2 linked regions of the Prosthecomicrobium sp. N25 genome follow. The protein of the gene in region 1 interacts with the protein of each later gene in a pairwise test. Links are inferred from orthologs where the notes say so. Each region holds a gene or a part of one and is shown on either strand. Other genes may lie near its edges. The genes, in order: WBG79_RS06790 and WBG79_RS13630.

What was found.
Region 2: the proteins of WBG79_RS06790 (region 1) and WBG79_RS13630 interact in binary tests that used the Escherichia coli proteins (3 or more experiments, as listed by UniProt). The link is inferred for Prosthecomicrobium sp. N25 from one-to-one orthologs.

The regions. Positions count from the first base shown.
Region 1 is NZ_JBBCAT010000001.1:1,501,681-1,504,984, reverse strand. The notes cover bases 141-3,131. They hold WBG79_RS06790 (SufE family protein), read left to right. Parts: upstream 141-1,418; coding sequence 1,419-1,844; downstream 1,845-3,131. Other genes in these bases: WBG79_RS06780 (helix-turn-helix domain-containing protein), read right to left, coding at 2,673-3,053; WBG79_RS06795 (DUF5330 domain-containing protein), read left to right, coding at 705-1,172; WBG79_RS06800 (sensor histidine kinase), read right to left, coding at 141-371. Outside these bases: more of WBG79_RS06800, read right to left, coding at 1-140; WBG79_RS06775 (DUF6477 family protein), read left to right, coding at 3,240-3,304. UniProt on the Escherichia coli protein: Participates in cysteine desulfuration mediated by SufS. Cysteine desulfuration mobilizes sulfur from L-cysteine to yield L-alanine and constitutes an essential step in sulfur metabolism for biosynthesis of a variety of sulfur-containing biomolecules.
Region 2 is NZ_JBBCAT010000001.1:2,996,473-2,999,679, reverse strand. What follows is about bases 257-3,150. They hold WBG79_RS13630 (cysteine desulfurase), read left to right. Parts: upstream 257-1,031; coding sequence 1,032-2,270; downstream 2,271-3,150. Other genes in these bases: tenA (thiaminase II), read left to right, coding at 3,079-3,150; sufA (Fe-S cluster assembly scaffold SufA), read left to right, coding at 2,705-3,070; WBG79_RS13625 (SUF system Fe-S cluster assembly protein), read left to right, coding at 2,305-2,691; sufD (Fe-S cluster assembly protein SufD), read left to right, coding at 257-925. Also shown: more of sufD, read left to right, coding at 1-256; more of tenA, read left to right, coding at 3,151-3,207. UniProt on the Escherichia coli protein: Cysteine desulfurases mobilize the sulfur from L-cysteine to yield L-alanine, an essential step in sulfur metabolism for biosynthesis of a variety of sulfur-containing biomolecules.

The sequences.
Region 1 (3,304 bases):
GCGAGCCAGATCAGGGCCAGGGACTTCGTGCCGCCGGTGAAGAGCGCGACCCAGGCGATGAGGGCCCCGATCGAGACGGCCAGCAGGAGATGCCCGAGCTGGAGGCGGCCGGTCTGCGAAACGGCGAGCGCGATCGGCGCCGGGGCGGCGAGCCAGAGCAGGGAGCCCGCCTCGGCCAGCCCCGTGGGACCGACGACGACCAGATGGATGGGCAGCGCGGCGAGGGCCAGCAGGCCGCCGACCAGGTTGACGGCGATGAAGGACCGGTGCCGGTGCAGCTCGATCGGATCGCCCGATGCCGAGGCATGGACGAGACCGTCGATGAACCGGCGGAAGGCCGGGAAGAGATCGAGCTTACGCAAAACCGTCACCAGAGCTCAGGGGCCGCAGGCGGCCCTGTCGGTCTCTCCGACGGAGGGATCGTGTCACGGCGGGGTTTAAGGAACGGCTAAGCGCATCGACCGGAAGCCTCCCCTGCGCCGGGTCCGGGCCGGTGCGTTCCGCTGCGGCGGCGGCTGACTTTGCGATCAGCGTTAACCAAGCCTTACACCGGGCCGGTTCGGGTGCGGCGCGGCGATCGTTCAAATTGTCATCAAATTCGATTCAAAGGTCCGGATCGGATCGAACCGTGTTTTCAAGCGCTTGCGCTAGTGTCTCGGACATCGGGGCCGGGAGCTCCGGATCGGGCCGGGGGACGAGGGCTCATGGGATTTTTCATTCGCGCAGGGCTTCTGGTCGGCATCGGGATCCTGCTCATTCCCGCCGACCAAGATGAAATCGCCCGCTCGGGCGACGCCCAGAAGGCGACCGCGCTGTCCACGCTGAGCTTCGCGAAAGCCGCCCTCGACGACCTTCGCGGCTTCTGCGGGCGCAACCCGGACGCCTGCGAAACGGGCTCGGCGCTTGCGGACGGCTTCAACGCCAAGGCCCGGACGGCCGCCAAGTGGGTCTACACGACGCTCGCCCCGGAGACGACCCGCCAGGCCTCAGCCCCGGCCCCCGCCCCGGCGGCGCCCGTCCCCCCCGCCGGCGCCGCCCCGGTGCCCACCGCCCATGCCGCCATCGCCGGCGACCCGATCGCGACCGGGACCGTCAAGGCGAAGCCGGAACCCAAGGAGATCGTCGTGCCCGTGCCGAAACCCAAGCCGGATCGGCCTGTCACGACAAGCTGAAGTGCGGCCCCGGTCCGTCGCGACCCATCCGGACCGTAAGCCGCCCGGCGCCCACCCCCTGCGCCGGTCTCCGCCGCGGCCGGCGTGCCCCATGCACGCCGGCCGCGGTGCTTTCTCACGCCGGGCCTCGCGCCGCCGCTTCTCTCGGCTGGAATGCGGCCTGACCGCATTCCCACGGGCGGCCGGACGCCCTATATCGGGCTCGGCCGGCGGATCGGGGACCGGACCGCATCCGGAGCATCCTTCGTGGCGCGCATCGACGACATCCTGGCCGACTTCGCCTTCATCGACGACTGGGAGGAGCGCTACCGCTTCCTCATCGAGCTCGGCCGTGCGCTCGAGCCCCTGCCGGAGGCGGCCCGCTCGGATGCCAACAAGGTGCGCGGCTGCGCGAGCCAGGTCTGGCTGGAGACGCGCATCGGCCGCGACGCCGAGGGCCGGACCATCCTCGACTTCCGGGGCGATTCGGACGCCCATATCGTCAAGGGACTCGTCGCCATCATCGTCGCGCTCTATTCCGGCCGCACGGCCTCCGAGATCGCCGGCCTCGACCCGGAGCCCGTCTTCAGGGCGCTCTCCTTGCGGGAACACCTGACCCCGCAACGCTCGAACGGGGTCAACTCCATGGTGGAGCGGATCCGCCGGGACGCGCGGGCCGCCGCCGCGGCCTGACGGCCGCTCAAGATCCGGCTCCGACCCGCGGGCGATAGTCCTCCGTTCCCCAGTGCCGGAGGGCGGCGCTCGCCGGGCCCTGCGCGGCTTCCGCCAGACCGTAGTGCACGGCGAGGCGTTCGAGGGCGATGCGCAGGACCACCTTGGCCGAGCGGGCGGGCCAGCGCCGCTCCGTCTCCACGGCTTCGAGCCCCTTCAGAAATCAGCAGACGTCGAGGAGCAGGCCGCCGAGGTCCGGGCCGACCGCGCGGACGGCGCCGGACACGCGGTCGCGGGCCGCGATGGCGGCGTCGGCGAGATCGCCGGGGCCGCCCCGCCGCCCTCCGCCCGACGAGCCCGGCCGCCAGTTGGAGGTGAGGCCGGGCATGAGGCCGCCGCGCGTGAAATCCCGGCGCAGGCGTTCGCCGGCCGCGAAGGCGGCCTCGCCGATGAAGGGCTCCCCATGCCGGTCGCGCCGTCGGCGCAGCCATGCGAGCGGGCTCTCGCCCTCGTCGACCAGGACGACGGGAGAGGACGGGTCGAGGGGATCCAGCGTGCGGGCGGCGGCGCGCTCCAGCGGGCGGTCGGGCCGGCCGGCGTCGGCGGGCTCGTCCAGGGCCGCGCGTCCGGCCGGGGTCAGGGCGATCTCGCCGCCCGGCAGGCGGGCCGTCAGGCCGGCCCCCTCGAGCGCCTCGAGCACCCCGCGGGCGACGCGCAGGCGTTCGATCGAGGCCGGGCCGATCCGCCGCAGGGCCGGGGCGGCGCCCGGCTCCCGCACGGCGGGACCGCGGCCCAGGAAGGCGAGGACCCGGCTCGTCGCCGGATCGGCGTGGCGGACGGGCGGCGGGGTCACGGCGCGCAGCCCGCGAGGACGATGTCGCGAAAGCCGTCGATCGCCTCCTCGATCACGCCGATGGCGGCCTCGGTATAGGGGTCGTCGCGGCGATCCTCGATCAGGCGGCAGGCATGCGCCACGGTGGTCCGGTCGCGCCCGAAGGCGGACCCGATGTCGGTCAGGCTCATGCCGAGCCGGACATGGCAGAGATACATGGCGACCTGCCGGGCGAGCGCCACGCGGGCGGAGCCTCGGGTCGCCCGCCTCAGGCTGCGGGCCGGGAGGCCGTAGGAGGCGGTCACGGCGGCCTCGACGAGGCAGAGAAGCGGGGTGGACGATCCGGCGCGCCGCGGCCCGCCCGGGCCCGTGCCGACGCGATGTTCGAACGTGGCCATAATGGGTGACCTCCGATCCGTGCATACTAGGAACTTATTCCCTTTCCATTGTTGTACGGTGCCGCGGAGCGGGGATAACTCGGGCTACTTATGGTGAATGCCTGCCAAACCTGCTCGCATCGTGGGAAACTTGTCCTCTCCTGTCGCAGCGGACCGAAGCTGATCCTCCTTGAGCGGAGGACAGTCATGATCGCAAGTCAGCGGGAATTCCGGGGGACTGCCGTCTCGGCGGGGATCGGGATCATGGTGGC
Region 2 (3,207 bases), 1.5 Mb from region 1 along the record:
CGGGATCTCCGCGGCCGCCAGCGCCGACCCGATCGTGACGCTCAACACCGGGCTGATGCGCGACGGCATGGTGATCCGCGTATCCGCCAAGGCCAAGCCGAAGAAGCCTATCGAGATCGCTCACGTCTCAACCGGCGCGGCCGCGTCGGTCGCACTCCGGCACGTGATCGAGGTCGAGCCGAACGCGGAGGTCACCTTCCTGGAGACCTTCCGGGGCCCCGAGGGCGTGCCGATGCACACCAACGCGGTGACGGAGCTCAGGCTCGAGGACTGCGCAAAGGCGACCTGGATCAAGCTGCAGACCGAGGCCGTGACTGCGGTTCACTTCTCGACCCTGGTGGTCACGCTCGGCGAGAAGGCCGCGCTCGAGCACTTCGCGCTCGGAGCCGGCGCGGCGGTCGCCCGGTCGCAGCTCTTCCTCACCTTCGCGGGGGAGCACGCGACGCTCTCCACCCGCGGCGCCACGCTGCTGGACGGCCGGCGGCACGGCGACACGACGCTGGTGATCGACCACGCCGTGCCGCACGGCACCAGCCGGGAGCTCTACAAGGCGGTGGTGGACGATGAGGCCCGGTCGATCTTCCAGGGCAAGATCGTCGTGCGCCAGCACGCCCAGAAGACCGACGGCAAGATGTCGTCGAACGCCATCCTGCTGTCCGATTCCGCCGAGGCGATGAACAAGCCGGAGCTCGAGATCTTCGCCGACGACGTGGTCTGCGGCCACGGCGCCACCACGGGCGAGATCGACGACCGCCTGAAATTCTATCTCATGAGCCGCGGCATCCCGGAGTCAGAGGCCGAGAAGCTGCTGATCGTGGCGTTCCTGGGCGAGGTCTTCGACGCCATCGAGAACGAGGCCGTCCGGGACGCGGTGGCGGCGGAGGTCGAGCATTGGCTGGAGCGCCGTGCGACGCGGGCCGGCTGACGCCGGCCCCGAGTCCCGAGCCCCGGACCGGGGCCCGCATGGCGCGGGTCCGTCCGGGGGTGCGGTTGAGGGGCGGTGCGGGCCCCGGGACGAAAGGCGACAGGACGTGACGTTCGCTGCTGATACGACCCCCTACGACGTCGACGCGATCCGGCGGGACTTCCCCATCCTGTCCATGAAGGTGAACGGCCGCGACCTCGTCTATCTCGACAATGCGGCGAGCGCGCAGAAGCCACAGGCGGTGATCGACCGGATGGTCAAGGTGATGACCTCCGAATACGCCAACGTGCATCGCGGCCTGCATTACCTGGCCAATGCCGCGACCGAGGCCTACGAGGAGGCCCGCGAGATCGTCCGGGCCTATCTGGGCGCCGCCTCGACGGACGAGATCATCTTCACGAAGTCGGTGACCGAGGCGATCAACCTGGTCGCCAACTCGCTCGGGCAGGGGATCGGGGAGGGCGACGAGATCGTCCTCTCGCTGATGGAGCACCACTCCAACATTGTCCCCTGGCACTTCCTGCGGGAGCGCAAGGGCGCCGTCATCAAGTGGGTGCCGGTCGACGACGCGGGCAACTTCCTGTTCGAAGACTTCGAGAAGCTGGTGACGCCGCGCACCAAGGTGGTGGCCGTCACCCACATGTCGAACATGTTGGGCACGGTGACGCCCATCAAGGACATCGTCCGGGTGGCGAAGTCGGTCGGCGCCAAGGTGCTGGTCGACGGTGCGCAGGCGGCGGTCCACATGCCGGTCGACGTCCAGGATCTCGGCGTGGACTTCTACGGCATAACCGGCCACAAGCTCTACGGTCCGACCGGCATCGGCGTCCTGTGGGGCCGTCGGGAGCTGCTCGCCGAGATGCCGCCTTTCCTCGGGGGCGGAGAGATGATCCGGGACGTGACCCAGGAGTGGGTCACCTACGGCGAGCCGCCGCACCGCTTCGAGGCCGGCACGCCGCCGATCATCGAGGCCGTCGGGCTCGGCGCGGCGCTGAAATATATCGAATCCGTCGGCCGCGCCCGCATCTCCGCCCATGAGGAGAGCCTCAGGGCCTATGCGCACGAGCGGCTCGGGTCGATCAACCGGGTGAAGATCTACGGCCATGCGCCCGGCAAGGGCGCCATCGTGGCCTTCGACCTGGAAGGCGCCCATGCCCACGACGTCGCCACCATCCTCGACCGCTACGGGGTTGCGGTGCGCGCGGGGACCCATTGCGCCCAGCCGCTCTTGAAGCGTTTCGGCGTCACCTCCACATGCCGTGCATCCTTCGGGATGTACAATCGGCTCGACGAGGTCGACAGGCTTGCCGAAGCCCTTCAAAAGGCTCATGATTTCTTCGCATGACGACGGACGTGGCGGAACCGAGGGGCATCAGGCCATGGACTTGAGAGTGGACGACCGCCAGGAGACCGCGCCCGTCATCGTCGGGCCCGCGGATTCGGCCATTCCGGCGGAGGAGCTCGAGCGGCTGACGGCCGACATCGTCGGCGCGCTGAAGACCGTATACGACCCCGAGATCCCGGCCGACATCTACGAACTCGGGCTGATCTACAAGATCGACATCGACGACGACCGCAACGTCGACATCGACATGACCCTGACGGCCCCGGGATGCCCGGTCGCCGGCGAGATGCCGGGCTGGGTCGAGAACGCCGTCAGCGCCGTGCAGGGCGTCAACGACGTGCGTGTCCGCATGGTCTTCGATCCGCCGTGGGACCAGTCCCGCATGTCGGAAGAAGCCCGCGTCGCGCTCGACTGGTACTGACGGGGAGAAGCCGATGTTCGGACTGAAGGTGATCTCTCTGACGGACGCCGCCGCCGACCGCGTGAAGGAGATCATGGCGGGCTCGGACCAGGCGGTCGCGGGACTGAGGGTCGGCGTGAAGAACGGCGGCTGCGCCGGTATGTCCTACACGATGGACTATGTGGAGACGGCGGACCCGAAGGACGACGTGGTCGAGGAGAAGGGGGTCAAGGTCTACGTCGACCCCAAGGCCGCGCTCTTCCTGCTCGGCACCACCATGGACTTCGAAACGACCAAGCTCTCCTCCGGCTTCGTGTTCCGGAACCCGAACCAGGTCTCGGCCTGCGGCTGCGGCGAATCCGTCGAGCTGAGGCCGGCCAAGATCGACGCGGTCGGCTAGCCCGCCGCATGGACCTCTTCGACCGCCTGCGCGCCGCCCGTCCCGACGACTGGCGGGCCTATGTCGCCCATCCCTTCGTGGAAGGCCTCGGATCCGGGACGCTGCCGGCCGCCGCCTTCCAGAGCTATCTCGTCCAG